Regions from separate parts of the Pantoea folii genome, predicted to be linked through region 1. Evidence: predicted binding sites of a transcription regulator. Region 1 holds the regulator's gene; each other region holds the start of a gene.

Region 1 (10,759 bases):
ATAAACGGCAGCGCGATGGTGAAGTAACAGCCGACCAGAATCCACGGCGTGCCGGTGATCATCAGCGGCGACGAGGAATAAAGCTGCAGCAGGCCAACGGATGACACCACCGGCGGCACGGCAAACGGCATCAGAATCAGCACGTTCATCACCGCATCCAGCTTCGGATAATAGTAAGCGATTACAAACATCGCAGGCAGCACCAGCACTAATGAGAACAGCAGCGCGCCAAAGCAAATCAGCAAGGAGTGGCCCAATGCGGTCAGGAAACGCGGATCGCTCCACAGCTCAATCAACCACTTCAGGGTAAAGCCCTGCGGCAGAATGGTGTCGCTCCAGTCAGTCGAGATGCCATACAGCAACGTCGCCAGCAGCGGGGCGGCGAGGATGATCAGCAGCAGCCAGATAATCAGGCGATGATAAATTTTTTCCGCGCGAGACACGTTCTACTCCTGTGATTTCGCGTTGAGATAACTGCGGCGCACCAGATACTGCTGCACCACGGTAATCAGCGCCATAATGAACACCAGCAACATGGCCAGCGCACCGCCGGTATTCGGATCGAGCGAGATATCACCCGACACCAGCGCCGCAATACGCACTGGCACCACGTTAAAGTTACCGGTGGTCAGCGCATAAATGGTGGCGTAAGCACCCAGCGCATTGGCCAGCAGGATGACAAAAGTCCCTAACAGCGCCGGGAACAGGATGGGTAAGCCAATATGCCACCAGTAACGCCAGCGGCTGGCACCGAGCAGTGCGGCTGACTCTTCCCAATCTTTGCGTAAGCCATCAAACGCCGGATAGAGCAGCAGAATACCGAGCGGGATCTGGAACCAGGTGTAAACCAGCACCATGCCGTCACGCGAGAACAGCTTGAACCCTTCCAGCATGCCGAAGTGGCGCAGCAGCAGCGTCAGACAGCCGTTCATGCCCAGCAGAATCACAAAGGCGAACGCCAGCGGCACACCCGCAAAGTTGCTGGTCATGTTGGTAAACGACATCAGGAAGCGCTGAAAGCGGCCGCTGCCTAGCTGATGCAGCGAATAGCCGGCAATCAACGAGATCAGCAGGCCGTAAATGCTCGACCAGATGGAGATATCCAGCGACAGGCGAAACGCCTGCAGGTAAAACGGTGAAGTGAGGATATCGATGTAGTTATCGATACCCCAACGCTCGTTCATGTCGCTCCAGAAGCTGTTGATGGCGATCCACAGCAGCGGCGCGAGCTGGAAGGCAACCCAAAAGAAGGCGAACGGCAGCAGCAATAGCGTGGCGAGGGTTTTGCCCTTCATTAACGCGGCTCCGCCAGCAAACCGTGGCACACCGGTTTATCGTGCTCAATGCCCAGCAGCGTGCAAACGATGCCACACAGTTCAGTTTGCTGCGGTTCGAGATCGGGCTGACGGGAGAAGCCCGCACCAAACACAAACAGCGGCACCTGCGTCTCTTCCGGCAAAATGCCGCCGTGCGAGCGGTCATCGTTCATGCCGTGGTCGGCGGTGACGATCACCTGATAGCCCGCAGCGAGCCAGCCGGGCATCCACTGCGACAGATAGCCATCGGCCATACGTGCGCGGTTGCGATATTGTGGCGATGACAGGCTATGCTTGTGCCCGGCATCGTCGATATTCATGGGGTGAATCAGTAAAAAGTCCGGATCGTGGTTCAGACGCAGGCTCTCGGCATCTTCAAACAAGTGGGAATCCGGATAACTGTCGTCCCAGTAAAAGTGGCCGTATTGAATCGGCAAATCGGGGGCGACGGTGTGGCGATCACGCGCATTGTTGAACGGGGATTGGTTATACAGCTCACTCACCCAGTGATAGGCGGCAGCGGCCGTGGTTAAACCGGCGGCGCGGGCGTAATGGAAGATGCTGCGCTGATTGCTCAATCGATTGACGCCGTTATGAATAATGCCGCTCTGCACTGGCGGAATCCCAGTCAGAATGCATTCATACAGCGGACGTGACAGCGAAGGCAGTTCGCAGGTCAGCGTGTAGTATTGGCCGTTGCCCTGTTTGCATTCAGCAAACAGATAGCCCATCGCATGCTGTGCCACCTGATTGCTCAGGCCATCCAGTACCACCAGGATTGTCTTCATTCCCGTTCCTTACATCATTCAAATTGCGGGCACTGCGCTTAGCGGCGCAACGTATTGCGTATCGATGCGCGACATCGCGCCGCCAGGGTGTGTGCAAATTACTGCTTCATATTGATAATCACGTTCTCTTGCCACAGACGCGGCAGCATTTTCGAGCTCTTATCCCATGCAGCCTGATCTTTGATCGGGCGGGCATTTTTGTACTCAGACTGCGGCAGCAGTTTGGCTTGCACATCGGCTGGCAGAGTTAAATGCTCAGCGCGGATTGGACGTGCATAACCTTTCGCCAGGTTGATCTGACCGGCATCAGAGAAGATGTATTCACGCGCCAGTTTGGCGGCGTTCGGGTGTTTGGCGTATTTGTTGATGATGGTGCTGTAACCGGAAATCACGGAGCCATCAGACGGGATCACCACTTCATAGCGGTTTTTGTCGATCTGATCGCGATAATTCAGACCGTTGAAGTCCCATACCACGGCAACCTGAATTTCACCTTTCTCAATGTTGGCAATCACCGGATCGGTCACGCCCAGACGGCCTTCTTTAGCCAGCTCGCCAAAGAATTTCAGGGCTGGCTTCAGGTTCTTCTCATCACCGCCCATCGCGTAGTTGGCCGCCAGTACGCCGTTAGCCGCCTGAGCAGCCACGCCGACGTCACCGATAGTGACCACATACTTACCTTTCTTCAGATCGGCCCAGCTGTGCGGTGCATCTTTCACCTGCTGCTTGTCGATCAGGAAGGCGATGGTGCCGGTGTAAGCCAGCATCCAGTTTCCATCGCTGTCTTTTGCCCAGCTCGGAATCTGATCCCAATGCGTTGGTTTGTACGGTTGTGCCAGACCTTTGGTCACAGCAACCGGACCGAACGCGGCACCCACATCACCGATATCGGCGCTGGCGTTCTCTTTCTCTGCATCAAATTTAGCCAGCTCCTGCGCCGATGACATATCGGTATCGCTGTGCTTCAGGCCATATTTGCTGTTGATGTCATTCCATGTGTCTTTCCAGTTCGCCCAGCTGTCTGGCATACCGACGCTGTTGACCTGGCCCTCAGCACGCGCGGCTTTTTCCAGCGCGGCAAGGTCGTTATCGGCGGCGTGCGCGGCGGGCAGCGCAAGCAGTACGGCACTGGCTACTACAGAGGAGATAAACGCTTTCATCTCGGTTGCTCCGGGTGTAAGTTGTGGGACGTCTTGGTCTAGTCCAGCAAGAACCGAGCCAATGTAGCCCGATCAGATGAAGGTTTTATGACCATGGTGGTGAAATGTGGTGTGACGCGTAGCTCCACATGCGGATACAGCGCGCAAAAGCGTGGGATATGCCTGTCATATTGTAGTCATCGAACTGTCATAGTGCAGAATTGCCCCAAAATGAGGCTAAAAAATGTCGTCGAAAACGGTGGATGTGATTGCTGCGGCGCTGAGCGAACGCATTGAAAACGGTGAATTTACCAGCGGACGTTTGCCGGCAGAGCGCAGTTTAAGTGAACATTATTCCACCACGCGTATTACCCTGCGTGAGGCGCTGGGCTTACTGGAAGCGCAGGGCGTCATTTACCGTGAACTGCGTCGAGGTTGGTTTCTCGCCCCACCCAGGCTGGTGTATAACCCGGCCCATCACAGCCACTTTCATGCCATGGCCGCCGAGCAAGGGCGCATCGCTCTCACTGAAGTGATTGAGGCACGGGAAGTCCCGGCACAGCTGGTGATTGCACGACATTTGCAGTTACTGGAAGGGGATAGCGTGTTTCGCATTCGACGCCTGCGACGTATTGATGGGCGCGCGGTGTTGTACGTGGAGCATTACCTCAATCCGGCCTTTTTTCCCGGCCTGCTAGAGGAAGACCTCACCCGCTCACTTACCGATCTCTACGATCAGCGCTATGGCATTCGTTACGGCGGCGCTCGCTTTACCATTCTGCCCGGCCCGCTTCCTGCGCGCGCGGCACCTGCACTCAATGTCGCCAGCGGAACTCCCGGATTACTCATTACACGCATTAACCGCGATCAACACAAACGGGTCATCGACTGTGACTGCGAGTACTGGCGCTATGACGCGCTCTGTGTGGATGTTGATGTGTAGCATATTGTGATTTCGATCACACTACAGCATGATAGCCTCAGAGAGTTTCCGTACTTTGAGGCGCACAAAAATGACAACAAAATCAGCACCGGGGCAGCTTATTGCTTCGGTATTACAGTGGGTTCTGAATATTGGCCTGGTGACGTTGGCCATCATCCTGGTGGTGTTTCTTGGCAAAGAGACAATCCATTTAGCCAATGTGCTGTTCAGCACCGGTGAGCAGGCGTCTTCTTACCTGCTGATCGAAGGCATCGTGATCTATTTTCTCTATTTCGAATTTATCGCGCTGATAGTGAAGTACTTCCAGTCCGGCTATCACTTCCCGCTGCGTTATTTCATCTATATCGGCATCACCGCAATCATTCGTCTGATTATCGTTGACCATAAAAACCCGTTCGACACGCTTTATTATTCAGCGGCGATTTTAATTCTGGTGGTCACGCTGTGGTTAGCCAATAGTAATCGCTTAAAGCGCGAATAATCCCCCTTCTGTCTGGCGTGGCACAACCAGCAGTGCCACGCCCGATTCTCTGCGTTAAACTAGGGCAACTTTTTCTCCGGAGATGTCCTGATGTCGCATCACGCGCTGCGCCAGTTACTCGCACTGCATTGGCTGCCAGCCACTTCCCCCTTGCTTTCCCCCCCTCTGCTTGACTGGTTGCTGGAGGAAGACTCCATGACGCGTCGCTTCGAGCAGCATTGCCAGCAGGTGACGGTGGAACTGATCCGCGAAAGCTTTATTACCGCTGACGAGATGGCGCCAGAAGCGGAATTCCTGCCCGCCGATGATCGCTTTTGGTTACGTGAAATCGTGCTGTGCGGCGATGGCGAACCCTGGTTGATTGGGCGAACCGTGGTGCCAGAAAGCACGTTGAACGGCCCGGAGCAGATGCTGCAAAATCTTGGCACCCGTCCGCTGGGGCGCTATCTTTTCGCCTCCTCGACGCTGAGCCGCGATTTTATCGATCCCGGTCAGGTGGACGATCTGTGGGGACGTCGCTCGCGCCTGCGTTTATCAGGCAAACCGCTGCTGCTAACTGAACTGTTTTTACCAGCGTCGCCGTTGTATCGCGCGCTGAATCAAGGATAAAGGATTGTGGAAAAAACCTTAACTATGACCAAATGGCAGGCTTATCGGCGCCTGATGCGCATCGATAAACCGATTGGCACGCTGTTGCTGCTGTGGCCCACCATGTGGGCACTGTGGTTATCAGGCATGGCGGTGCCGCCTTTGTCTGTGCTGGTGGTATTTGTGCTCGGCGTCATTGTGATGCGTGCCGCGGGCTGCGTGATCAATGATTATGCGGACCGTAAGGTGGATGGTCATGTCAAACGGACCGCATCGCGTCCGCTGGCGAGCGGCGCGGTGACGGAGAAAGAGGCCAAAATCCTGTTTGTCGTGCTCGGGTTGCTGGCATTTGCGCTAGTGCTGACCATGAACCGTATGACGATTTTGCTGTCATTTGGTGGCCTGGCACTGGCGTGGGTCTATCCGTTTATGAAGCGCTACACCCATTTACCCCAGGTGGTATTGGGAGCGGCATTCGGCTGGGCGATTCCAATGGGTTGGGCGGCGGTTAGTGAGTCCTTACCTCTTGTTTGTTGGCTGGTGTTCTTCGCGAATATCTGCTGGACGGTGGCTTACGACACGCAATATGCGATGGTTGATCGTGATGACGACCTAAAGATTGGCGTGAAATCCACAGCGATTCTGTTCGGACGTTTCGATAAATTGATCATCGGCTTATTGCAGTTGGCCACGTTGGGGCTAATGGCGCTAGTCGGATTGATGTTGCATCTGAACGGGGCGTTTTACTGGTCACTGCTGGTGGCGGGCGGCTTCTTTGTGTATCAACAAAAGCTGATTGCTCAACGTGAACGCGATCCTTGCTTCCAGGCCTTTCTAAATAATAACTACGTTGGTCTGGTGCTGTTTATCGGCGTACTTCTCAATACTCAGCCATTTATTGACCTGTTTTAAGGGGTTGCTGCCATAAAAAAGGCGACCCGTTGAAGGTCGCCTTTCTGTTTTTTATGCCCGACGTTATTCGTGGGCTACAGCACTTTCAATGGTCAGACGGACATCACTGGTCACCAGCTCTGCCAGCATCTGCCACATAATGTGGGTGCGTTCCGCATCGGCATCGCCTGAATCACTGATGTAGCCTTCATCACGCAGTGACAGCACCAGCGCGGTAAACACTGCTTTGTCGAAGAACTCTGGCGCGTTAATGCCATGCAACACCGACAAACGCTGCGCCAGCGTGCGGCTCTCTTTCTCCAGCGTGCCGCGGTTAATCGTCGGCTTGGCACTCAGAATGGCGAAGGTGATGGCAAAACGCTGCAGCGTTTCACGGATACCGGCAGCCAGCAGTTGCAATGAACGATGGCGGGCCGGATTCATGCGTAACTGCCCATCATGCTCGGTAATCAGGCCTTGTCGCGCCATCTCAGCACAGAGGGCATTCAGCACGCCTGGCAGCTCTGCGTTATCCCAGCGCAGGAACAGCTCACTCTTCAGCATCGGGTAAACCAGACTCACCTGACGCAGCAGCTCCGCCTCACTGATCTCACGATGCTGCTGCACAATAGCGGCAATCAGCGATGGCATGACCAGCATGTGGTGGATGTTGTTACGGTAGTAGGTCATCAGGACGGCCTGCTCGCGCGGCAGAATGATGATATCGCCAATGCTGTCTTGTTCCGTCTCGAACTTGTTCATGCCCATGGCGTGATCAAGCAGCGCTTCAGCACTCATCTCCGGCACAGTCGCTTCCGGTGAATAAGGCACGTTACGCAGCAGCTGGGTGTAGCATTCCAGTTGCTCAATCAACTGCTCACGCGTCAGGGAACGCTGACGAGAAGCCAGCAGCGCGGTGACGCACAGGTTCATGGCGTTGGCGGCACCGGCTTCGTTAATACGCACCATCAGACGTGCCGCAATATCATTTACGGTCGGCGTCATCCATGCCGGGCGTTGTGGTTCAATCGGATCGATCGCATCACGCCATTCCGGCACGTTTTTGTTCAGATAGTTCATCAACGGCAGGGGTTCGCCGAAGTTAACGTAGCCCTGGCCAAGATTGCGCAGTTTACGTAACCCGCGCACCATCTGCAGGAAACTCTCTTTCTCTTTGGCCGCGCCACGTAACTCTTTAGCGTAAGTACCCACTTCCATGACGTGTTCATAGCCGATGTAGATCGGAACAAACGTAATCGGACGGCTACCGCCACGCAGCATCGCTTGCAACGTCATGGACAGGGTGCCGGTTTTAGGATCCAGCAGTCGGCCCGTACGCGAGCGTCCACCCTCAACAAAGTACTCTACCGAATAACCGCGGCTGAACAGCTCGCCGAGATATTCACGGAACACCGTGGAATAGAGTTTGTTGCCCTTGAAGGTACGGCGGATAAAGAAAGCACCCAGACGACGGAAAATCGGACCTGCTGGCCAGAAGTTCAGGTTGATGCCGGCCGCGATGTGTGGCGGCACCAGCCCCTGATGGTAGAGCACGTAAGAGAGTAGTAGATAGTCCATGTGGCTGCGATGGCAGGGCACATACACAATCTCATGGCCATCTTGCGCCAGCTGACGCACGCGCTCGCCACCGTTGACGTTGATGCCCTGATAAAGGCGGCTCCACAGCCAGCCCATCACGCGGTCTGTGACGCGAATGGCCTCATACGAGAAGTTCGCTGCGACCTCTTCCATCATCTCAACAGCATTCTGCTGGGCTTTCTCGTGCGAGATTTTTTTGCTGCGCGCTTCGTCTTCAACCGCTTTTTCAATCGCTTTGGATTGCAGCAGCTTGTTGAACAGATCCTGACGCGCAGGCAGACGTGGGCCTACAGCAGCCAGGCGCTGACGCGCGAAGTGAATGCGAGCCACGCGTGCCAGCTTCTGGGCAATCGACTTATCCGTACCGTGCTCCGTCGCCATCTGGCGCAGGGAAACGGTCGGCGAGAAGCGCACAAAGCTGTCACGTCCGTGCCACAAAATGGCGAAGAATTTCTCTACACCATTAAGGATGCGCAGATGTGGCGTATCTTCTCCCTGGATTTCGCGTCCCGGCGCACGACCAAACATCACCGCAACTGGTAACATCTGTACGTCGAGATCAGGGTTACTGCGGTGCAAATCGAGATAGTCGTGGAATAGCTTCACCGACTCAGGATTGGCAACGAAATAGGGGAATACGCGTGGGCCATCATGAATAAACACGTGACGCGGCAGTAGCGTGCCGTCGATCTCCAGCGGAGCCAGCGGATCGGGCAGATCATGTTTCAGGCACTGTGCCCGAAGAGTGAGCAGGTCAGCCTTTGAATCATAAGGCAAAACATACATCACTGGACGAGTCGGATCGATCCCGTGTTCTGAGACAGGATCGGTCGGAATGACCTTACTCTTTACCAAAAAAGAGAGTGGTAAATTCAATAGTTTGTAATAAAGTTTACGCCAACCTGACATAGACAACTTAAAGCCTCTTGTTAGCAAAGCGCGGCAAGCATACCAGAAAGTGCAACGAAGATCTGTGGCTTACACGACCTCAGATAGCCCACATATTGACGCCAAATCACATCAAGGGTTCCAAAGCATGGCAAATAACGTCACCGGTATTCAAAGAATAGTGAATGCAGCCGGTTATTCCTGGCAGGGCTTGCGCGCCGCCTGGAAACATGAAGCCGCATTTCGTCAGGAAGCCATTGCTGCACTGGTGGCGATTGTGGTGGCTTGCTGGCTGGATGTTGATGCGATTTCCCGTGTGCTGATGATTGGCTCCGTGGTGCTGGTGATCATCGTTGAAATCCTGAATAGCGCCATTGAAGCGGTGGTGGACCGCATTGGGCAAGAGCGTCATCCTTTAGCCGGACGAGCAAAAGATATGGGCTCAGCGGCGGTGTTGCTGGCTATCTTACTGGCTCTGTTTGTCTGGATCGCACTGCTCTGGTCGCATTTGCGATAGGTATTCCAGAATCTTCAAACCGCTGATTTTTCCCTCTGTTTTGGTTTTCATTTCGCCAATACCTGTATATACTCACAGCGACTGTATAAACAACCAGGGGGCGGGATGAAAGCGTTAACCACCAGGCAGCAACAGGTCTATGATCTGATTCGCGACCACATTAACCAGACCGGCATGCCGCCAACGCGTGCGGAAATTGCTGCGCAACTGGGTTTTCGCTCGCCCAATGCTGCGGAAGAACACCTGAAAGCACTGGCGCGTAAAGGCGTCATCGAGATTGTATCCGGTGCATCTCGCGGCATCCGCCTGCTAATGGAAGAAGAAGTCTCCGAAGGGTTGCCGCTGATCGGTCGCGTGGCCGCCGGTGAGCCGCTGCTGGCGCAAGAGCACATCGAAGCGCACTATCAGGTTGATGCCAATCTGTTTAAACCTACCGCCGATTTTCTGCTGCGGGTGAGTGGTATGTCGATGAAAGACATCGGGATTATGGACGGCGACTTGCTTGCAGTGCATAAAACCCAGGAAGTCCGTAATGGTCAGGTTGTGGTGGCGCGCATTGATGATGAAGTGACCGTCAAACGCTGGAAAAAGCAGGGTGCCATTGTGCATTTGCTGCCAGAAAACACCGAATTCCAGCCGATTGTGGTCGATACCCGTGAGCAGGCTCTGACCGTTGAAGGTTTGGCTGTGGGCATCGTACGTAACGGCGAATGGCTTTAATCTCTCATTGAATTCCCCCGCTGCGGTTGGTCGCTGTGCTGACCGCAGTCTGATACATTGATTTTCCTCCTCAGGCTGATTGTCGGTTAATGGTCCTATTGACCAGCGCAACAATGGAACGGGCGAATGCGGCTGTTTTCCTCCTCAGATAAAGCATTGTGGCGGCTGGCGCTGCCGATGATTCTCTCCAATATTACCGTTCCGCTGCTCGGTGTCGTCGATACGGCAGTGATTGGCCATCTCGATAGCCCCATTTACCTCGGTGGCGTGGCGGTAGGTGCAACGGCGACCAGTTTCATCTTTATGTTGCTGTTGTTCCTGCGCATGAGCACCACGGGTTTGACTGCGCAGGCGTTTGGCGCGAACGATAAAACCGCCTTAGCGCGGGCGTTGACGCAACCTCTGCTGATCGCCCTGGTGGCGGGCGTGCTGTTTTTATTACTGCGCGCGCCCTTTAGTTTGATCGCAGCCTCATTAATGGGCGGCAGCCCGGAAGTGCAGCACCAGGCACAAATTTTTATCAACATTCGCTGGCTTAGCGCACCGGCGACCTTAGCCAATCTGGTGATTTTGGGCTGGTTGCTTGGCGTGCAATATGCGCGAGCGCCGATGGTGCTGCTCATTGTCGGTAACCTGGTGAATATCCTGCTCGATCTCCTGTTTGTGCTGAAGCTTCACTGGGGCGTTGCAGGTGCGGCGGCGGCAACGGCGGTGGCAGAGTACGTCACGCTGGGTGTGGGGTTATGGATGGTGGTACGTGTGCTTAAGTTGCGCGGCATTTCTTTCAACCAGCTAAAACAGAGCTGGCGTGGTGATGCGGCACGCCTGTTCCGGCTCAACCGCGACATCATGCTGCGTTCGCTGATGGTGCAAATCTGTTTCGCGTCAC
Region 2 (10,759 bases), on a different contig from region 1:
TACATCGGCAATCATCGCCGCCTGCGCACCGCCGTGCATGCGCATCAGTCCCAGCCAGCGCTCCATGCGTGAGGCCAGCCGTTGCGCCAACTTGTCATCCTGCCAGAATGGGCCTTCAGCGACCTCCCACTCCAGTTCCTCCTGCAACCATTGACGCCAACCGCTCGCCTGCGCTTTTTTACTGTTGCACTGTTCGCGCCAGGTGTCGATCAGCAGTTGCCGCCGCGCCTTGCTGTCACTTTCAAGCTTGCTGATCACCGGCTGCTTATTGCTGCCTTCGCGGATGATGTGCAATGCCAGCGCGTGAAATGTTCGCGCCTGAATCGCACTCTCACCTAAGCGTTGCTGAATACGATCGTTCATCTCTTCGGCCGCCTGACGACCAAATGCCAGCAGCAGAATCTGCTCCGGCTGTGACAGCTTGCGTTTCAGCAACCAACCGGCACGTGCCACCAGCACCGAGGTTTTACCACTTCCCGCACCGGCCAGCACCAGTAAGGCGTCTTCACCGTTGACCACCGCTTCGCACTGGGAAGCATTAAGCGGTGTAGTTTCGACAGTGGAGAAAAATTCGTGGTAGTCCTTGATGACCTTCGTCGTCCATTCACGGTTGCGCTGGCGAATGGCGGTTTCACCTTGTTCTAACCACTGCTGGCAAAACTGCCAGCGCGCACGGCAATTATCAAACTCATTCAGGCGCGAAAGTGGCAGCGGTAAGGCGGAAAATTGGCGTTGAATGCTCTCCTTTACCGTAGCCAGTTCGCTGCGCTTTAACCAGCGATCCTGTTGCGTGAAGGCGATAATCTCCTGTTCCAAAGCCATCAGGACTTGTGCACTGACTTCGCTCATTTCCTGGCTCCACTGCTGCCAGGCATGCTGCAAGTAATGGAAAAAACGCTGCGTCTCCTGCCATTCCGTGCCGTGCAGGCGTACAACCTTATCTTCTGGCAAGTGAAATTCCAGCTCTCCCCAAACCATGCCGCGTTTACAGGCAATGCTGATTAATTGATTGAACGGGATAAGATATTCGTGACGATCGCCACTGACTTCCACGCCAGCGGCCAGCAGACGCACCCGATTATAGGGATGCTGAGCCAGACGTTTGCCCATTGATGTTGCTTTCAGTTCCATGTCCGCACCGTCTTGTGGAATTCGATTATCGCGCAGTTTACCTGTCAGACTCTTGGCGCTCCAGCCTTAAAACAGGCTAAACTGGGCGACACATATTGCGGATTGCAAAAGGAAAATCGTGTTATGCGCACCGTATTGAATATTCTTAACTTCGTTTTGGGTGGCGTGTTCACCACGCTAAGCTGGCTGTTTGCCACGCTTGTCAGCATTGTGCTTATCTTTACCCTGCCTTTAACGCGATCCTGCTGGGAAATCACTAAACTTTCACTTCTGCCCTTTGGTAATGAAGCGGTGCATGTCGATGTGCTACGCCCTGACAGTAAAAGCTATGTGCTGAATGCTGGCGGAACCTTCCTCAATATTTTCTGGCTGGTGTTTTTCGGCTGGTGGCTGTGTCTGATGCATATTTCTGCTGGCATCATCCAATGCCTGACCATCATCGGTATCCCCGTCGGTATCGCTAACTTTAAAATTGCCGCTATCGCACTCTGGCCCGTAGGCCGCCGTGTGGTCTCGGTGGAAGAGGCTCAGGCCGCGCGTGAAGCGAATGCGCGTCGTCGATACTAAGGCGGACAATTGATGCTTCTGAACGCGATGCCGGGATGGCGACGTTATGTGTTCAATAGCAGCCTGCGTTATTTATTGCGCATTTTCTTCGCGCTGGCAGGGTGTGCCGCCGTTCCGTGGTGGCTGCAGCAAATAGAGTGGACCATTCCTTTGACGCTCGGCGTGGTGGCGGCCGCGCTGGCCGATCTGGATGACCGATGGACTGGTCGCCTGCGCAATCTGATGATTACGCTGGTCTGCTTCTGCATCGCTTCGGTATCGGTTGAGTTGCTGTTTCCCTATCCGTGGGCCTTTGCCATCGGTTTGGCGCTCTCGAGTTGGGGCTTCATTTTGCTTGGCGCTTTGGGGCAGCGCTATGCCACTATCGCTTTTGGTGCGCTGCTCATTGCGGTTTATACCATGTTGGGAATTGGCTTATTCCCTCAATGGTGGATGCAGCCCGCCCTGCTATTGATTGGTGCGCTGTGGTACAACCTGCTGACATTTATCGGACATTTGATTTTCCCGGTACGGCCGGTACAGGAGCAACTGGCGGCCAGCTTTTCTCAGTTGGCGAGTTATCTGGAAGCCAAGGCAAATCTGTTCGATCCAGATGCAGGTGAACAGGATGATGCCAGTACCATTGCCACGGCGATGGTGAACAGCCAGTTGGTGGCGCAACTTAATCAGACGAAAACCACCATTCAGAGTCGCTTGCGCGGCGACCGTGGATCGCGCAGCACACGTCGCAGTTTGCACTACTATTTCGTTGCGCAGGATATTCATGAACGCGCCAGCTCATCCCATCTGCAATATCACCTGCTGCGCGATAACTGGCGCTATAACGAAGTGCTGTTTCGCTTCCAGCGCCTGTTGAATATGCAAGCTCAAGCCTGTCGCAAGCTGGCTGAGAGCATCCTGCTACGCCAGGCATGGCACCATGACAGCAGTTTTGAGCGCACCTTCTCCCGGCTGGAAACGGCTTTGGAACGATTACAACAGAATGACCCGCAGGATTCGCACATCCGCGCGCTATTTTGGCTGCTGCGAAATTTGCGTGCGATTGATGCGCAACTGGCCTCGATTGAGTCTGAACAAGCGCTGGCAGAACCGCCTTCCTCAGCCGATAACCATCTTTCGCGTGAAGGGCTGAGTGGATGGGCGGATATCCGGTTACGGCTAAGCCGTCATCTGACTCCAGGTTCGGCATTATTCCGCCATGCTGTTCGCATGTCCCTCGTGCTTTGCGTTGGCTACGCTTTTATTCAGATTACCGGTCTTCATCGCGGCTACTGGATTTTGCTCACCAGCCTGTTTGTCTGCCAGCCTAACTACAATGCCACGCGCCGCCGGCTTGCCTTACGTATTGGTGGAACACTAGCGGGCATCGCTATTGGCTTACCGGTACTATGGTTAGTGCCCTCTATTGAAGGGCAACTGATTCTCATCGTGCTCAGTGGCGTACTGTTTTTTGCCTTTCGTCAGATTCAGTATGCGCAAGCCACACTATTCATCACCTTGCTGGTACTGCTCTGCTTTAACCTGCTGGGCGAAGGATTTGAGGTGGCGTTGCCGCGCATTGTTGACACCCTGTTGGGTTGCGGTCTGGCCTGGCTGGCAGTGGCATTTGTCTGGCCCGATTGGCGTTTTCGCAAAATTAGCGCCGTGGCGGAGCGTACGCTGAATGCCAATTGTCGTTATCTCGATGCCATCCTTGAGCAATATCATCAGGGTAAAGATAACCGTCTGGCTTATCGTGTGGCGCGTCGTGATGCTCACAATGCCGATGCGGAATTAGCATCGGTGGTCTCGAACATGAGTAGCGAACTTAAGCTTCAGCAACCGCTGCGTGAAAACGCGTTCCGGTTACTGTGTCTGAATCACTCTTTCCTGAGCTACATCTCAGCGCTGGGCGCACATCGCGAACGGCTTTCTGATCCCGCATTGCTCAAAGTTTTAGACGATGCAGTGTGTTTTGTTGAAGATGTGCTGCAGATTGAACGCGTTAACGACAAGCAGGCAGTAGCCATGCAGCAGCAGGTGATGCAGCAGTTAAGTGATATCAAAAACAGTTCGGACGTGCAGGCGCCGCTGGTGATGCAGCAGTTGGGTTTACTGATTGCCCTGCTGCCAGAAATTGCCCGCCTGCGCCGCACATTATCCAGTCATTAATTTAACGTTGCTCCACCGCATTTTTGGGGTGGAGCGTTTTGACATACCACGCGTAGAGCTCATCTCTAATCGCTGCAGGCAATGCGGCCTGGTGATGTCCGGAAATCGCCCCTTCCAATGCCATTAACGTTTTCAGCCCGATATGTTTGTTAACGGCACGCAGTTTGAGCCAGCTCTGGCGCGATCCCATTTCATGCAGCACTTTCACTGAACTGATGCCAACTTTATGCAGCATCATCTCCATGCGCAGGCTAAGGTTAGGCAGATCCTTTAGCCGTAAGGTCACTGTCCGGTTTGCTAACTCATGCTGTGCTGCGTGCAGCGCACTGGCCGACAACCGCAAGAGTTGCTCAGGATCCTGCCAAAGCTTCGCATCCACCTTGAAGTAATTCAGTTGCACTGGTATGCCGCGTTTGCGATAGACCAGCGGTTCAAGAGCACGTTGGGTGTGGTAAGTCTGCAATGCCTCACTGGCACGCAGGTAAAGCGCGTCTTCATTGATATACGCAAAAATGACCTTTTCTACTGTCAGAGCATAGCCACCAAATTGCGTTCGGGATTCGATCTTTCCCAGCGGCGCCAGCTGTGTTTTGGATTGTTTAACGAGTGGATTGTTGGTTTTCATTACAGCTCCTTTCCGTGAATTCTCATTCGAGAAAATTCCTTAAAATCCTGGGTTTTCATCTGGTTAGAAGATAGAAAAAACCCATTAGCTGTTCAATGAATAAAAGCATTTGCTGTGTGCGATGTGCACAATTTGCGAGGTGTTTTCAGAAATTGAGGTTGATCTTTATCCAGGAAGACATTACTGTACATCCATACAGTTCATTACTGAGTGATTAAAACATGCGTACTCAATTCTCTGGCCTTGCTGATCGTTCTCAACGTTTTGCTTCTTCAAGCCTGACGCAGCCTTCTCTGGGTGGAATTACTGAACTACGTTACAGCGAACAACCTGGCATGATGCAGTTACTGCTGTTGCCGGTGTTAAAGCAACTCAGCGAACAGTCCCGCTGGCAGCTGTGGTTAACACCTGCGCATAAGCTGAATCGTAACTGGATGCAGCAGTCAGGATTACCGCTTGAGAAAAGTATGCATATCACCGAATCTGAACGACTCACGACAGTGGAAAGTATGGTGAAGGCTCTGCGCACGGGAAATTATAGTGTGGTTTTGGCCTGGATTCCGTACGAATTGAATGATGAAGAGCGGTTTGAACTCGAAATGGCAGCGGCAGAAGGTGAAGCACTGGGTTTAATTATGCGTCCGCAAGGTCACGATCGCGTCTTGTCCAGACAACCAAATACGCCAAAAATTCCGTCGGATTTGTTTCATTAAGTAAAACCAGGAATTTTCTCACGCTTTTTTTTCTTAAGGATGCTGCTAAGCCACTGATTCTTTTCCCGCCAGCTTTGACAATGGTTTAGCCGCATTTTCTCAATTCGCTGGCGAAGATTTTGCCATGTGATTTGTTAAAATGTGTGTATAAATCCCTGTTTTTTTGCTGGCTGGCCTCACATCATACTTGTAACTTTCCAATCTCGTTGTAGACTTTATCTCGCCAGGGTGCTCAATAACCTCCGTTTTTTCGGTAGAGTCAAAAGCGAGCGTTTAGACCCGGCGAAGGATTAACACAAAGAGCAACCTTTTTGCTCATTGCCTATTTGGATGATAACGAGGCGCAAAAATGAAAAAGACAGCTATCGCAATTGCAGTGGCACTGGCTGGCTTCGCTACCGTAGCGCAGGCCGCTCCTAAAGATAACACCTGGTATACCGGTGCTAAACTGGGCTGGTCTCAGTATCACGATACTGGTTACTACGGTAACGGTTACGCGAACAACGACGGTCCAACTCACGAATCTCAGCTTGGTGCTGGTGCATTCCTGGGCTACCAGGCTAACCCATACCTGGGCTTCGAGCTGGGCTACGACTGGTTAGGCCGCATGCCTAACAAAGGCGACCAAGTTAACGGCGCATTCAAAGCACAAGGCGTTCAGCTGGCAGCTAAACTGAGCTACCCAATCACTGAAGACTTTGATGTGTACACCCGTCTGGGCGGCATGGTATGGCGTGCAGACTCTAAGCAAGCCAACCTGAACACTGGCGACCGTATCAGCAACCACGACACCGGCGTTTCTCCGCTGGCTGCTGTTGGTGTTGAATACGCACTGACCAAAAACTGGGCAACTCGCCTGGACTACCAGTGGGTTAACAACATCGGTGACGCAGGTACCGTTGGTGCGCGTCCAGACAACAGCATGCTGAGCGTCGGCGTTTCTTACCGTTTCGGTCAGGATGAAGCAGCAGCACCAGTTGTTGCTCCAGCACCTGCTCCAGCGCCAGTTGTTGAAACCAAGCGTTTCACTCTGAAGTCTGACGTACTGTTCAACTTCAACAAAGCGACTCTGAAACCAGAAGGCCAGCAGGCTCTGGATCAGCTGTACAGCCAGCTGAGCTCAATGGATCCTAAAGACGGTTCTGTTGTAGTACTGGGCTTCACTGACCGTATCGGTTCAGAGCAGTACAACCAGAAACTGTCTGAAAAACGCGCTCAGTCTGTAGTTGATTACCTGGTCTCTAAAGGTATCCCTTCTAACAAGATCTCTGCACGCGGTATGGGCAAATCTAACCCAGTGACTGGCAACACCTGTGACAGCGTGAAAGGCCGTAATGCCCTGATCGACTGCCTGGCGCCAGACCGTCGCGTTGAAATCGACGTGAAAGGTATCAAAGACGTTGTAACTCAGCCACAGGCTTAAGTTATCACGCAATAAAAAACCCCGCTCTTGCGGGGTTTTTTTTATCTCTTTTCAACTGGCTAACAACACCATCATAGTGCACACATCAGCGCTATTCGTTCTCTGATCCGCCTTTACCCAGAATCGCCTGAAGATCCTGCTTAAGCGTTGACATCTGGCTGGCATACTTCTCTTTGCGCTCGGCATCTTCAATCAACTGCACAATGGTTTCTGATAGCGTATTACTGCGACGCTGCGCCAATCCTGCCAGACGCTGCCACACCAGATATTCCAGATCGATCGACTTCTTACGCGTATGCTGATGTTCCGCATTAAAGTGCCGCTTACGGCGCGCACGAATAGTCTGCTTCAGACGGTTCTCGAGATCGGGGTGAATGTGCTGAGCTATCCATTCCGCTACCTCTACTGGACTATTTTCCATCGCCAGTAAGGCATCCACTGCAGCCTGCGCGGCGCTAAGCTCAAGATGACGGGTGATCAATTCACCCTCCCGATGCTTTTTCACCAGGTATTTCCACTTCCATCCACTTTCAAGATTTTCGAGTTGCTGGTATTTCATCGGAATCTCATCGTGATCACGTAACAAACTAAGAATAACAGCTTTTTTCCCGGATGCAGCAAGGAAAAACATGTAGCGGTCATCACATTTCGGGCTGGAACTCCGCAGTGCTTAACAAGGTTGATTCCTGTATAATCGCGCTTTTCCTAAATCTGACTAATGCGAATATTTTGACCAGCACTCAAATTACGTGGCAAGCCCTGCAGCCGGATAGCATCCGCTACCAATCCATTTTCTCAAACGTCTCACTGGAAGATAGCGATAGTCTTGCCGCGGTTCAGCCGCGTCTGCTGAATGCGCTGGCGCATTTGCATCATCAAACCTTAGGTTTTCCTCTGTTGCTATTACGCAGTCAGGAAAACAGCGATTACCTCGCGTGCATCGCCGAAGCCGCACAGCGCTTCCAGCCCGAAGAGATCGCGCTGTATGGCGGTGACTATCATGTCATGGGTGACACGGTCAGCCTGATGCCGCCCAGCGATGCTAACCGGCCATTCACCAGTCAGGGCGGTGTTCACTTTGCCGACTGGATTGAAGCAGAACAACTGTTTGGTTGTGTGCGTCAGTACAAAGATCGTATTCAGCCCGAGCCGGGGTTGATTCATCAAGCCAATGGCGGCACTTTAATCCTTTCCGTGAATACGCTACTGGCTCAGCCACTGCTATGGCTGCGTCTGCGTAAGTGCATCGAGCAAGGCCGCTTTGACTGGTATTCGCAGGACGAACGCCAACCGTTGCCCGTGGCCATCCCTTCCCTGCCGCTGCAACTGCGCCTGGTACTTTGTGGCGATCGTGATGCGTTAGCCAGCTTCCAGGAATTGGATGCAGAAGTGCATGAAATGGCACTGTACAGCGAGTTCGAAGAGAACCTGCAGATCACCGATGAAGAGGACATGACTTTCTGGTGCCAGTGGACGCTCACGCAAGCTGAACAAGCCGGTCTGGATCAGCCTGCAGCCGATTTCTGGCCGCTCTTGATCAATGAGGCGGTTCGTTTTACGGGTGATCAAGAAACCCTGCCGCTCTGCCCGCGCTGGTTACGCCGTCAGCTGCAGGAAACCGCGCTGCACGGTGACGTCATCAATGCTGAAGCATTAAAAGAAGCACTGGAAGCGCGCGAATGGCGTGAAAGCTACCTGGCTGACCGCATGCGTGACGAAATTCTGCTCAATCAGATTATGATTGAAACTGAAGGTGAAGTGGTGGGACAGATTAACGGTCTCTCGGTGGTGGAGTTTCCAGGTCATCCGCGTCCGTGGGGCGAGCCGTCACGTATCACCTGTGTTGTTCATCCAGGTGATGGTGAATTCACTGACGTTGAGCGTAAAGCCGAGCTGGGCGGTAATATTCATGCGAAAGGCATGATGATTATGCAAGCTTATCTGATCGCTGAACTTGAACTCGAGCAACAGCTGCCCTTCTCAGCCTCGTTAGTGTTTGAACAGTCCTATTCCGAAGTGGATGGCGATAGCGCTTCACTGGCCGAACTCTGCGCGCTGATTAGCGCACTGGCCAATCAGCCACTAAGCCAGCATATTGCGGTGACCGGTTCCGTGGACCAATTTGGTAATGTGCAGCCTGTTGGCGGCCTGAATGAAAAAATCGAGGGCTTCTTCAACATTTGCCAGTCACGCGAGCTGACAGGTAAACAAGGCGTTATTTTGCCAGCCAGCAATGTGCGCCATTTGAGCCTCAGCGAAGCTGTGGTCGATGCGGTGAAGCAAGAGCAATTCCACATCTGGGCAATCGAAAGCGTGGATGAAGCGCTACCCTTATTAACCGGTATCGCATGGCAAAGTGAGAGCGGCGAGTCACTGCTCAATACCATTCAGGAACGTATTGCACAGTTGAACCAGCAGGAAATTCGTCATCGTCCGTGGCCATTCCGCTGGCTCAACTGGTTCAACCACAGCTGATTGATTTGCCCAGCGTACAACTGTTCGCTAATATTCGGGCTTCACTAAAAGAAGGCATATTGAGAACATGGTAGATAAACGCGAATCCTATAGCAAAGAAGACCTGGTTGCCTCAGGTCGCGGCGAACTGTTTGGCGAAAATGGACCGCCGCTTCCCTCTGATAACATGTTGATGATGGACCGCGTGGTCATGATGACCGAAGACGGCGGTAAATTTGACAAAGGTTTTGTGGAAGCCGAACTGGATATCCGCCCTGACCTGTGGTTCTTCGATTGCCACTTTAAAGGCGATCCGGTCATGCCTGGCTGCCTCGGCCTTGACGCCATGTGGCAGTTGGTTGGTTTCTACCTCGGCTGGTTAGGCGCTGAAGGTAAAGGCCGCGCACTGGGTGTGGGCGAAGTGAAATTCACCGGTCAGGTACTGCCAACCGCGAAGAAAGTCACTTATAAAATTCACTTCAAGCGCGTGATCAACCGCAAGCTGGTGATGGGCGTGGCTGATGGTGAAGTCTTCGTTGACGGTAATCTGATTTATACCGCGACAGATTTAAAAGTAGGCCTGTTTAAGGACACTTCTGCCTTCTAATTCCCCAAACGAAAACCTCCGCATTCAGCGGAGGTTTCTTCCTTCATTTATGGACATCCGACAGTGCTAGGCCACCGCCGACCTGTCCTCCATGGCTTGACGCCAACCTCCCAACCAGTAAGACCGCGCATCGATCATTTGATAGGGGCATATCTCTTTTGAGCGGCCAGTAATACCCGCTTGATAGCCTCGTGAATGTGCACGTTCCAGGCGGTCTCTTTTCTGTCTCTTCATGCCTCGATTCCCTCATTTCAGGTCTGGTGGATTCTGGGTGGAAAGAAAGAGTGGCGATATAATGTTCAACCACAGTAATGTTCTAACCCCAAGCAGAAGAAAGATCAATGCGCAAAATTCACGCCAATGTCATCATTTTGACGTTAAAACGACATCTATAATTGTCAATTACGTGTATATCTGGCTGATAAGACGATAAAAAAAGCCCCTGATTTGATGTCCGTCACACAACGGCAAATCAGAGACTTAGCATAAGCATCGAACAAATCTTAATTTAGCGAAATGACACTTTTTGCGATTTGTTGTGCCGTTTGCTGCCAGCCGATAGCCAGAGTACGCACCAGCGCATCATAGCCATCTTCGTTTTGCGGCAGAGTCAGATTAAAGCCATGTTTGATTAAGCGCCCTTGATGTTGCAGGAGCCATTCTCCGCTCACCACAACCTGGCCATCATAGCGCCCCTGGAAACCGGTCACATTCACCGTCAAAGTATCGTGGCTCTCACCCAACGGAGCACTGGCAACAATTCGGCCCGGCAGCGCTTTGCTGAGGTTGCTGATCAATGTCTGTTGTAGTTGTTGATCCAGCGGACTGGCCCACAAGTTATTGGCAGCAATCACATACTTTACATCGCTGGTCTGATACACCAAACCGTTCCCTGCCATAAAGTCCGGCACCGACACTTGCTCGACCCAAATCATTGGCAGGTTGCCGCTGGATGCGCTGTCTACACGCGCGACGTTGCTGCCCGCAGGCAGCTGATAATAGGTGTTTTCGATGGTGCTGCTACAACCTGCCAGGAGCAGCATCGCACCAATAATCAGCCCTTTTTTCACTATTTCGCCCTCTTTGGC
Region 3 (10,759 bases), on a different contig from region 1:
TTACATCTGCTGTGCGGTAAAATCGCTGCCGGAAAATCCACGCTGGCACATCAACTGGCCCAACAAACTGGCGCGGTGATTATTAGCGAAGACGCCTGGCTGGCACATTTGTTCGCCGAAGAGATGCAGGATGTTGCGGACTACGTGCGTTGTGCGGGCAAGTTACGCAATGCGATGACGCCGCACCTGATATCGCTGCTGCAGTGCGGTGTGTCAGTGGTGCTGGATTTCCCGGCTAACACCGTAGGCCAACGTCAGTGGATGAAGGCGGTGATCCAGAGTGCTCAGGCGGAGCATCAACTGCACTTTATCGATGTGCCGGATGCGGTGTGCAAAACCCGTTTGCATGCGCGCAACGCAGAAGGTGAGCATGACTTCGCGGCCACCGATGCGCAGTTTGATGTGATCAGCAGCTACTTCGTCGCACCGCATGCGGATGAAGGGTTTAATGTGGTGGTGCACGGTTAAGACTGACGATGACTGGCTGGGTATTTGCGCCAGTCATCTAATATTGGCCCCTCAAAGTTTCCGGCTATTTATTGAGATGATTGATGATTCTTTTGAGGGTGTTGTAGGGGCCTTCAAGCGTGACATCATTGCCATCGTTACTTAAATAAATACGCTGAGATTTGAATCTTCTGTATTTCGCTATCTGCAGCTCATAATAACCTTGCTCAGTTTGCTGGTAATGGTATTTCTCCAGAACTGAATCCAGGTCGCTTTGGCGAATGGGGGTCTTAAATGTAAGCCACGCAATATTAGTAAGCCAAAAGCTTGCTGCAAGCCCGCATAGCATACCGGTAAAGCCGCCGGTGATATTGCCATGAGTTAATTGGGGTAATAGCCATTTGATGACGGCTGAAAAGAATAGGCCGGTGAGAATAAAAAATGTAATTCTGAATCGGTCCTTTTGCCATTGTTTTGCCAAGCTAAGGCGATAAAGCGAATAGTGAAATTTCAATTTTTGACTCCGTTCAAAATGTTAATCCGTTTCTGATTGTAGCGTTATCCGTTGCTGGTTGGCGAATCGCTATACCGCATTTTCCAATATCTGTTTTGCCTGCGTATATTCCCAGGACGTAATTTCAATCTTGTTGCCACTGAGATCGCTGAAGTAAAGCGACATAGAGACATCGTGATCACTGACGGTATAGGCGATTTTTTTGCACTTGAGGATAGATATCAGTTCGAGAAATGCTGATGCCTGCACGGCAAAAGCCATGGTATGGCCTGGGTGCTGGGATTTTCTCAGGAAGAGGGAAAGTGAGGCGCCATTATTCCTGATGACCAGCGGCCCTCCTTGTTCAAACCAGAAGTACAGCGAGCTATCGCGGGTGAAGCCAAGGATTTCCTGATACCAGCGTTCTGCTTTTTCGATATCGTCAACGTAGACGTGAATATGGTCGATTTTGGTTATGTTCATGGTAGGTGCTCCTTAATTGTGCTTTGGAGATGTTTGCTGAAGAATTTGCGAGATACAACTGTTTGAGCACAGCACAACACGGGATTTACCATAATGCTTGGAAGTATTTGTGATAACTATGCCAGCCATCAGCATGAGGCGGATTGGAGAGGGGGGACCGTTATGAGCGTGAAGCAGACAGCCACACTAAGTGTTTAAATAAGCTCCTGGACTATGGTTAACCCATCAGTTAAGTTTGTTTCCGACCTGTCGATCTCTCCCTAACAGGGGCGTTTATTTCTAAAATATGTTAAGGATAATTCATGAGTAATGGAGCACAATCATTTTCTAGTCAATTGCTAATTGCCATAATTTCTATATCTTTAGGATCATTTCTTTTTGCTGGAATTTTAGAAAACTACAAAAAAGACCAAGGTCTTCAAGAGGAACTTATAAAGGATTACTTCAGGCCAATGAGGGAATTACAAAGTTCTTGTTCATCTTCACACAATGAACTTTTTCTAAAGTATGGGGAGTTATCTGGATCTTATCAGCTTATGTCTAATGAGATAGTACATATGACTGTGACCCCTGATTCGAAATTAGGCCAATATTATGAAGCTCTTCCGATGTCTATTATTAAAGCAAACGTGGAGTTAAAAAAGGGAGTTGAAGACCTTGAAATAACGGTAAAGAAATGCAAGACCGATTTATTTCTCAAGTATGAAGAGCTTTCATTAGTTACTGGGTCATATCCTGAATTCATGGAGCTGTCCAAAAAATATACAGATGCGATTAATTCCATCTATTCAGAAAGACAAAAAAAAGCCAAGGAGAATACAAAAAACTTAGACCCTAATCAGTTAATTCCCTTAATGCGGAAGTTTATTGCTATGGACGAATCTATCGACGCAAATAAATCCATGCTTGTCAGTGAAATGGAGAGGATGTCCAAACTAACATCTCAGCATAATTTAATAATGGCAGAGTATGAGGAGTTAATATTCAAAAAAGATTATGATTTATTTCTAAGTCTTCATGATTTGTATGCAATAAAAATCAGTAAAAAGTATTCAGATGGATTTATCAGTTGGGTGTTTTAAAATATGATAACTCATCAACCACCACTCTTACTGTGAAGAAAGCGTAAACCTGTGACGGTCATTAATGTGTTAGGTAATGTCTGCTCCTGGCACGGAGCAGACCTGTAGCTGGGTGAGATCCACTGTGAGCGAACAGCAGACTTTATTGAATCTACTCGATAGATTTCATAACTCCTTTTAGAAACATCAGTAATGTACCAGCCCACCGTCTACAGCATACTGACTGCCAGTAACATAGGATGCGTCATCGGACAGGAGGAAGAGTGCAACCGCAGCGGCTTCTTCTGCTGTGCCTGCGCGACCTAAAGGAACCTGGCTTACCACGAAATCTTCAAACTGCTGACGCGACTCCTCTGGCATAAAGTGCCTGAAATTAGTTTCAATTGGGCCTGGCACTAAAGTGTTGGCGCGAATGCCACGTTCCGCCAGCGCAGATGCCCAGCTTTTGACCATTGCGATAACGGCACCTTTCGTCGCTGCATACAGGCTTGTCATAGCCGCACCTTCGTAAGTTGAAGAGGACGAAGTAACCAGAACGGATGCACCTGAATTAAGTGATTTTGATAGGGCGGCAAGCTGTAGCATCGGGCCGCGCACATTTGCGTTCATCATACGATTAAAAGAATCCGCCGTTACAGATTCCGGAGAACTGACCTCCGCGAAGCCAGCATTGAGCCATAATCCATCAAGTGAACCCCAATCGCTAATAGCTTCCTTTAGCGTATTGATGTCAACTTCGCTTGCAGAGTCACTTTTCAAAATAAGCGATGTTTTAGGCAGCAGAGTACGGGCGCGTTCCAGTCTTTCTTCACCGAGCCCTGTAATAGCTACATCACCACCCTCAGCGATCATGCGCAGCGCGCCTGCCAGTCCCATGCCACTTGTACCACCAGTGATCAGTATACGTTTACCTTGAAACCTGCCCATGCTTAGTCCTTTTTTTGGCGGAGGAATGAGCATTTACCTTACGTAAACAAAACACTGTTCGTCATCCATTTCATTACGCAACTAAGGCATTGCTGATTGAACTACAGCTTCTGGTACGGAATGGACCCACTGGCGAGATGTCAGGTCGGCTTTCAGCGTGAAGCAGATCTTGCCTTTCCGGCGCGAACAGCGTCGAAATTTGCAGGCGCCTAATATGACCTCACTAAATAAGGTGACAGAAAATCCTCCACTTCGTGTTTGTCGATACCTGGCGTATAGCTGATACCTGCATTCTTTAAAATATTGAGTGCTTCCCGTCTGTTTCCTTGATGTGGGGCTTCTGTCGCAACAATATCAATGGCCGAGGATGTGCTTAGCCTTCATAAACACTGTTACCAGTTGAAGTATGCCCAGCGTTCCGCTTCACCCGGTGTCATCCCGACCACGATTTTGAGGGCGTTGAGTAACAGATCGATTTGCACGGGATCAGAGGCCTTCTGCACTTCAGTGATCAATTGCAAAATCACGGCGCCGTTGGTGACTCTCACGCCACGTTGGGTGATTTCACCTGCGGCTGCTTCAATCACAACGGTTTCAGCAGTGGCTTTGTCGCGAAGCGCATCTAAGTGAAGGAAAGACTTCGCGCTATTGGTTGACTGTTGTGCGCTCTGATACATGATTTTATCCCTTATGTCCGCTACTCAAACGTCATTATGGTCAGGCTGTAACGTATAAAAATCGCAATCTATTAGTAGAGTGCGGATTTTGTACATGGTGGAATTTCGACTGATATCGAAACCGCATATGAAATAAATTTAGCGCATTTTGTCAAAATTGGGAGGGCGGTGATCACCAAAAACCGTTCTGGCATCGTCCATAAATCTTATTAGACCAATTTATGCTCAAAGGCATCTTCGATGTTTGCGGTTTTATGCGGGGATGGTTTACGTGGAGTGTGTTATCAGCTTGTGCCTGATAACTCAGTTGCTTCGCCAGTGGTGTAGCGAAAGACTGATTCTGGCAAATCATTTTGAGAGTGTCGTCCCTGACAGTGTCTCCGGCCGGTATACACTCACGTGTAACCGATGAGGTTATCCGCTTCGTCGTCTTCCGGCCGGAACCGGATTACGTCCTTTGGCTTCAGTTCATCTATCGTTAATTCAATTCATTATTCAGGCTAACTAAGGTTTGCAAATAAGGTGTTTGCTCCTCGGCGACTGAAGATGACTCAAAGCTCATTAACCAGTTTCTGGCTTTAGCGATTTGAGTCAAGCGGTCAATATTATTCTCTGATTTAGACATCAAACCAAGCTGTGAAAAAAGGTTCGCAACACTGATTTCCTTTCGACATAAAGCAAGGCTTAATGCGGCTTCACCAATGATAATATGGCTTTTTTCATGATCTTGAAATAACACTGAAAATCCTCCATCAGATCGAATTAATGACAACCTCAATTTAAATTTAGAAGCTATTTTCAATATTGCATTACGACTCGTCTTAATAATGTCATGGTGTGGATTCTCATGATCAATAAAAGCGAAGCCTTTAAATATTCAATCTTGCGTATCTATCATGCGGAACGGGGGTTGTTCATTTTTAATACAGCGTGAGGCACGGGCTTTAATGATTTTATAAAAAATGGATTATTTATGTGGGAAAAGTGCCTGTTCATCAAAAGGTTAACACACCCTTTCACAGGCTATTCGAATAATTTTTGTTCGCTTCCGGTTGAGAATCATTTAGCTATCCAATGACATCGGCTTTTCTCCGCCCGGCGGCAAACCAAACACTCCTCGCACCCAATTAAGAAACGCGCCATAAGGCCTGCCCAAACACAGCATCATCAACGCAGCACCGAGCGTCCCACGCACCAGTCCACTGCCTGATGCACCGCTAAAAGCAATGATTGCTGCATAGATCGGCACCTGAAAACTCACCAGCGCGATACTGTCCCACAGCAGTTTCGAAATCCGGCCCGATCCCGCACGCTGCATCACCCAATCGCGCCACAAGCCGTAAGGACGGGCAACCGGCACCATCAAAACAGCACCAATCAAACGGGCATGCAGAACTTGATCCCACGCCATGCCGGCGATCCATCGTTCATTAATGATGCCCGTCGTGGTGAAAAATAAAATCAGTGCAGTGGTATCCGCCATAAAGGCCGTTCGGCGCATGCTCTGGTCTTGAGGTTGAGGCAAAGTGCATTTCCTATATGAAGTCGTGAGAAAAACAGTCGTTCAACTTTGTAGCGAACCCTCATTTCACCCTAGCCCAAAACCACCGCAGCACATCCATCTCACCGTTAAAACCCGCCAAAACTAAATCTCCTTTCCTGCCAACTGCTTTGCACCATCCCGAAGGATCCCGCTTGATCAAACAACCCGATCAGTAATACTGTATTTATATACAGTATATTTTCGAAGGCCATCATTATGGTGTTTTATCAACCGGCGGAACTCCGCGCCATCCTCAGTTTGCCCTTGTTTATCAGTCGTGTGCCGTGCGGTTTTCCGTCACCGGCGCAGGATTACGTTGAGCAGCGTATTGACCTCAATGATCTCTGCGTCACGCATCCCAGCGCCACTTACTTCATCAAAGTCAGCGGTGACTCGATGATTGAGGGCGGAATCAGTGATGGCGATATGCTGATCGTCGATAGTGCTGTAGAACCCGAGCAGGGTGATGTGGTGGTGGCTGCTATCGCGGGGGAATTCACGGTGAAGCAGCTGATGCTGAAGCCTTGCTTGCATCTCAAACCGATGAATGCGGCGCACGCCATCATTCCCATTCCCGACCCGGATCAGTTTGAGATTTTCGGTGTCGTTAAACATGTCATCAAAACGCTGAGACGGTAATGTTTGCGCTGGTGGATGTGAATTCATTCTATGCCTCGTGTGAGACGGTGTTCAGGCCGGACCTCAAAGGCAAGCCGGTGATTGTGTTAAGCAACAACGATGGCTGCGTCATCGCGCGTTCGGCCGAGGCAAAGAAGCTGGATATCGGCATGGGCGGCCCCTATTTCAAAATCAAAGATGTGTTGCGTCGCCATAACGTGCATGTGTTCAGCTCTAACTATGCGCTTTACGCCGACATGAGTCTGCGCGTGATGACAATACTGGAAGAGATGGCGCCCGCCGTTGAGATCTACTCCATCGATGAGGCGTTTATGAATCTGACGGGCGTGCGGAATTGCCGCGTGCTGGAAGAGTTCGGACGGGAAATCCAGCAGCGGGTGAAACGCGAAACGCATCTGGCGGTAGGGGTGGGGATTGCGCCCACCAAAACCCTCGCCAAGCTGGCTAACCATGCCGCTAAGAAATGGAGCAAAACCGGCGGCGTGCTGGATCTCTCCAACCTTGAGCGGCAAAAGAAGTTAATGGCGTTAGTCGATGTGGCGGATGTGTGGGGCGTAGGGCGTCGTATCAGTAAGAAGCTGAATGCCATGGGCATCAATACCGCGCTGGATTTGTCGGAGCAGAGCACCTGGGTGATCCGCAAGCATTTCAATGTGGTGCTGGAGCGCACCGTGCGCGAGTTGCGCGGTGAGCCCTGTCTCGAACTGGAAGAGTTTGCGCCCGTGAAGCAGCAGATTGTCTGCTCACGCTCGTTTGCGGGACGTATCACGGAGTACGCCGATATGCGTGAAGCGGTGTGCAACTATGCCGTGCGCGCCGCCGAAAAGTTGCGTGGCGAACGGCAGTATTGTCGACAGATCGGCGTGTTTATTCGCACCAGCCCGCATGCGGAGGGTGAAATCTTTTACGGTAATCAGGCGATCATTAAAGTACTAACGCCCACCAATGACAGCCGCGATATTATCCGCGTGGCCACCGAGGCGCTGGATCGCATCTGGCGGGAAGGGTGCCGCTATATGAAAGCGGGGGTAATGTTAGGTGACTTCTTCAGTCAGGGTGTGGCGCAGCTCAATTTGTTTGATGACATCCAGCCGCAGGCGAATAGCGAAACGCTGATGCGGGTGATCGATGGCATTAATCAAAGCGGGAAAGGGAAGCTATGGTTCGCCGGACAAGGAATCCAGAAATCCTGGGCGATGAAGCGTGAGATGTTATCACCGGCGTATACCACCCGATACGCAGATCTCCCGGTGGCGAAGTAAATAGCGGATTAGCGCATAACATGAGCCGCCACTTTTTACCGGGCGTTAGGAAATGGCTGAATATTCCCGTAAACCGTCACGATAAGCCGACAAAATGCCAATCCATGCCATACTTGGCAAGGCCGATTTTTCACGATGTCGTGGGGGAAAAGAGATGCGTTCAGTGGTGATTAGCGCAGTTGTCGCAATAGCGGGTGGGGTGTGTGGTGCCTTACTCAGCCAAAATGAAACCCTCTTTGCCCCGAAAGTGAGTGCCCCAGCTTCCGATCCCGCCATCAACTGGACCACGCCCGCTATTGCCGGTTACGGCAAAGTGCACTATGACGCCAGCAGCGCATTTCAGCCCAGCAGTGCGTTGAGTAACAAAGTGGTCTTCAAAGTCAGTCGTGGCGCGGAAGAGCGCAGTCAGGTTAATCCGGCGCTGGAGCATGTGGCACAAGTGGTGAATACCTATGTGGCGGCCGGTGTGCCGGTACAGCAGCTAAAATTTGTGGTGGCGGTGAATGGCGAAGCGACGCCCGCGATGCTGGAAAACACCCGCTTTCGACAGCTGTTTGGTGTGGATAATCCTAACCTTGCGCTGATATCGGCGCTGGAGCAGCAGGGCGTTAAAGTCACGGTGTGCGATCAGGCGCTTGCATGGCATCACTACGAACCTCAATGGATTGCAGATTCAGTGATCCATACACCTTCCGCACTCACCACGATGACCACGCTGCAAAATCGGGGGTACGCTTTACTGAGTATGTGAGTTTGTGGCTTTGCTGGCCCCTGCAAGAACCTCAACGCCATGATTGCTGCTTCTGCTAAATGACTCTTCGATCAAAAACAACTCGAAACCGTGCTGGAAGTCTGCCAACACACCACAACATTATCTGAAGCGGGCCGACATTTATTTGCGGTCTCGCGGCAGCATAAAAAACAGCCAAATGATGCCGATCGCTTACGTAAATACCTTATGCGCTTTGGGTTGAGTTGGGAAAATATCCAGAAAAAATGAAAGCTATCATTTGAGGCGCTGAGCGGGAAATTCATATGGGATGGCTTTGCATTACTGGAATCTTAAAAGCACGCTGCGCTTTTAATTGCCACCATACCAGATGAATGTCTTCGCTTGGCCTTTGCGTTCGGTTTAATTAAAACATTAATTAAATCAATGGCAATACAATCCAGGAATAGACTGTTTTTTCTTCAAGGCGCTGTAAATTACGCGGCGATTTTGCTTTAATTAACTGACGAAGCAAGATGAGAGGACAGCATGACAAAAGCCTATATAACAAAATATGCATTAACCCGGGGCATTTACATCGCAGAAGGCGAACTCAAAAACGATGGCGAGGTATTTGTACAGCGTCGCGATCGTGAGTACAACTTTGAGCAGTTCTTTAAGAAAAAAGAGTTTCAGTTAACCGAAGAAGAAGCCCTGGCGCGTGCGGATAAAATGCGTGCGGCGCAACTTAAAAAGCTGGCGAAGGAATATCAAAAACTGAGTGAGCTGGAATTCACGATTAAAGAGTGAACGTAAGTCAGTGGATGTTCGTCAATTGACTGATAACTCGTGGGTCTGTTTGTTTGATGGGTAACTGAAAGAAATGCGTTAAGATTTCGAAAAAATAATGAAACCCCATTTTATATTACGACCCAAGCCCTGGAAACGCCGCCTTCAGGCGGCGTTTTTAATTGTCCGATCGCACGAATATTGCGCGCTATTGCTGAAAAATAGTATGGGTGTGTAAGAATAGCGAAGCGGCGAGAGGTATTGCCGATTATGTTAATTCGCAGACTTAGGTTACTGTAATATTACGGACCAATAATAAGCAGAGGTTCGCGTGCGCGAAAACGAGATCGATATCAATTATTACGCCACCGAAATCCGGAAATTAGCAGCAGCACATCAGGCCGGAGAAACGCTGAGTGATGTAAAGGCCAGGGTGGATAGCCTTATTCAGCGAATGAAGGAGAGTCTTGGTAGTGATAAAGCCTGGCAGGCGAAGAATTGGGAGGCACTGTTGGATCAGTTGAATATCTATTTGACCAACAAGGTCGATCCAAAGTGGATGACCGTGATCTCCCATGCGAAATTTCGTATTAAAAGCCGCAGACAGACAGCCATCTATTCACGAAAACACTTCAAACAATAAGGCATTTGCCGCCCGGTCGGGCGGCAAATAAGTTATCCAAGCCAATGATGGATGGTGAGGTTAATCGCGCCGCCGCCGACAATCAGCCAGATAAATAACATCAACCCTAACAGCAGCGGACGAAGACCGGCTCGTTTCAGCTGACTGATATGGGTGGTAAGACCCAGTGCGGCCATCGCCATGGCGAGCAGCACGTTATCCAGCTGATTAATGACCGCAATCGCCGAGGCGGGAATCAGATGCGCTGAGTTAAACAGCGCCACCAGAATGAACGCCAGTGCAAACCATGGGAAAGTAATACGCTGTTTTTCCCCGCTGGTGGCCGGTGCGCTGCGGCGTACCATCACCCCGATCACCACCAGGAACGGTGCCAGCATCATTACGCGCAGCATTTTGGCGATCACCGCCGCATTTTCTGTTTCCGGGCTGATAGCATGTCCGGCCGCCACGACCTGCGCCACTTCATGCATGGTCGAACCGGTGTAAATACCAAATTCACTCAGGCTCAGGCCCGGCAGTAATGGCGAAACGCTATGCCAAATCAGCGGGTAAAGGAAAATCGCCAGTGTACCGAAGATCACCACAGTCGCGACCGCCACCGCCACTTTGGACGATTCGGCTTTAATCACCGGTTCAGTCGCCAATACGGCGGCGGCACCGCAAATACTGCTACCTGCACCAATCAACCACGCGGTTTCACGATCCAGTTTCAGGATTTTACGTCCCAGCCAGCAGGCGAGGGTAAAGGTGCTGGTCAGCATCAGTACATCAATCACCACACCGCTGACGCCGACATCCAGCACCTGCTGGAAGGTGAGACGGAAGCCATAAAGGATAATGCCGAGACGCAGCAGTTTCTGTTTGGCAAACTGTACGCCCGCGTCGCAGTGACCGTGCACCGTCGGGTAGAGCGTGTTGCCGAGAATGATCCCGCCGATGATGGCCAGCGTCAGGGCGCCTAACCCCAGCTGCGCGACCGACGGCAGATTACCGAGCCATGCCGTTGCCAGCGCAATGACCGCCGTAAGCAGCAAACCGGGCGCGAAATGCGCCATGCCCTGTGAG

The links. Region 1 encodes LexA, which represses DNA repair genes until DNA is damaged. Its sites were predicted from a motif close to TNCTGTATGTACATACAGNA; they were not measured.
Region 2: the regulator LexA is predicted to act here: its motif matches at 4,656-4,675, upstream of sulA (SOS-induced cell division inhibitor SulA).
Region 3: the regulator LexA is predicted to act here: its motif matches at 5,829-5,848, upstream of umuD (translesion error-prone DNA polymerase V autoproteolytic subunit).

The regions. Positions count from the first base shown of each region.
Region 1 is NZ_JBWXON010000008.1:157,667-168,425, reverse strand. Features, by position in the region: gene AC1MDE_RS11790 (ABC transporter permease) at 1-443, opposite strand, end outside; gene AC1MDE_RS11785 (ABC transporter permease) at 447-1,295, opposite strand; gene AC1MDE_RS11780 (alkaline phosphatase family protein) at 1,295-2,104, opposite strand; gene AC1MDE_RS11775 (ABC transporter substrate-binding protein) at 2,203-3,264, opposite strand; gene AC1MDE_RS11770 (UTRA domain-containing protein) at 3,488-4,186, shown strand; gene psiE (phosphate-starvation-inducible protein PsiE) at 4,257-4,667, shown strand; gene ubiC (chorismate lyase) at 4,758-5,276, shown strand; gene ubiA (4-hydroxybenzoate octaprenyltransferase) at 5,301-6,167, shown strand; gene plsB (glycerol-3-phosphate 1-O-acyltransferase PlsB) at 6,231-8,654, opposite strand; gene AC1MDE_RS11745 (diacylglycerol kinase) at 8,782-9,150, shown strand; gene lexA (transcriptional repressor LexA) at 9,256-9,870, shown strand; gene dinF (MATE family efflux transporter DinF) at 9,997-10,759, shown strand, end outside.
Region 2 is NZ_JBWXON010000028.1:18,477-29,235, reverse strand. Features, by position in the region: gene helD (DNA helicase IV) at 1-1,131, opposite strand, end outside; gene AC1MDE_RS24200 (YccF domain-containing protein) at 1,255-1,698, shown strand; gene yccS (YccS family putative transporter) at 1,711-3,849, shown strand; gene AC1MDE_RS24190 (TfoX/Sxy family DNA transformation protein) at 3,851-4,474, opposite strand; gene sulA (SOS-induced cell division inhibitor SulA) at 4,696-5,187, shown strand; gene ompA (porin OmpA) at 5,537-6,610, shown strand; gene matP (macrodomain Ter protein MatP) at 6,702-7,169, opposite strand; gene AC1MDE_RS24170 (AAA family ATPase) at 7,223-9,085, shown strand; gene fabA (bifunctional 3-hydroxydecanoyl-ACP dehydratase/trans-2-decenoyl-ACP isomerase) at 9,153-9,671, shown strand; gene rmf (ribosome modulation factor) at 9,738-9,905, opposite strand; gene pqiC (membrane integrity-associated transporter subunit PqiC) at 10,175-10,741, opposite strand; gene pqiB (intermembrane transport protein PqiB) at 10,741-10,759, opposite strand, start outside.
Region 3 is NZ_JBWXON010000005.1:152,513-163,271, forward strand. Features, by position in the region: gene AC1MDE_RS08525 (P-loop nucleotide/nucleoside kinase family protein) at 1-468, shown strand, start outside; gene AC1MDE_RS08530 (hypothetical protein) at 533-961, opposite strand; gene AC1MDE_RS08535 (VOC family protein) at 1,031-1,423, opposite strand; gene AC1MDE_RS08540 (hypothetical protein) at 1,726-2,505, shown strand; gene AC1MDE_RS08545 (SDR family oxidoreductase) at 2,692-3,432, opposite strand; gene AC1MDE_RS08550 (biofilm development regulator YmgB/AriR family protein) at 3,825-4,109, opposite strand; gene AC1MDE_RS08555 (hypothetical protein) at 4,588-4,848, opposite strand; gene alaE (L-alanine exporter AlaE) at 5,173-5,610, opposite strand; gene umuD (translesion error-prone DNA polymerase V autoproteolytic subunit) at 5,869-6,291, shown strand; gene umuC (translesion error-prone DNA polymerase V subunit UmuC) at 6,291-7,553, shown strand; gene AC1MDE_RS08575 (DsrE family protein) at 7,708-8,304, shown strand; partial or broken gene AC1MDE_RS08580 (sigma 54-dependent transcriptional regulator) at 8,368-8,553, shown strand; gene AC1MDE_RS08585 (hypothetical protein) at 8,812-9,072, shown strand; gene AC1MDE_RS08590 (hypothetical protein) at 9,383-9,694, shown strand; gene AC1MDE_RS08595 (YeiH family putative sulfate export transporter) at 9,727-10,759, opposite strand, start outside.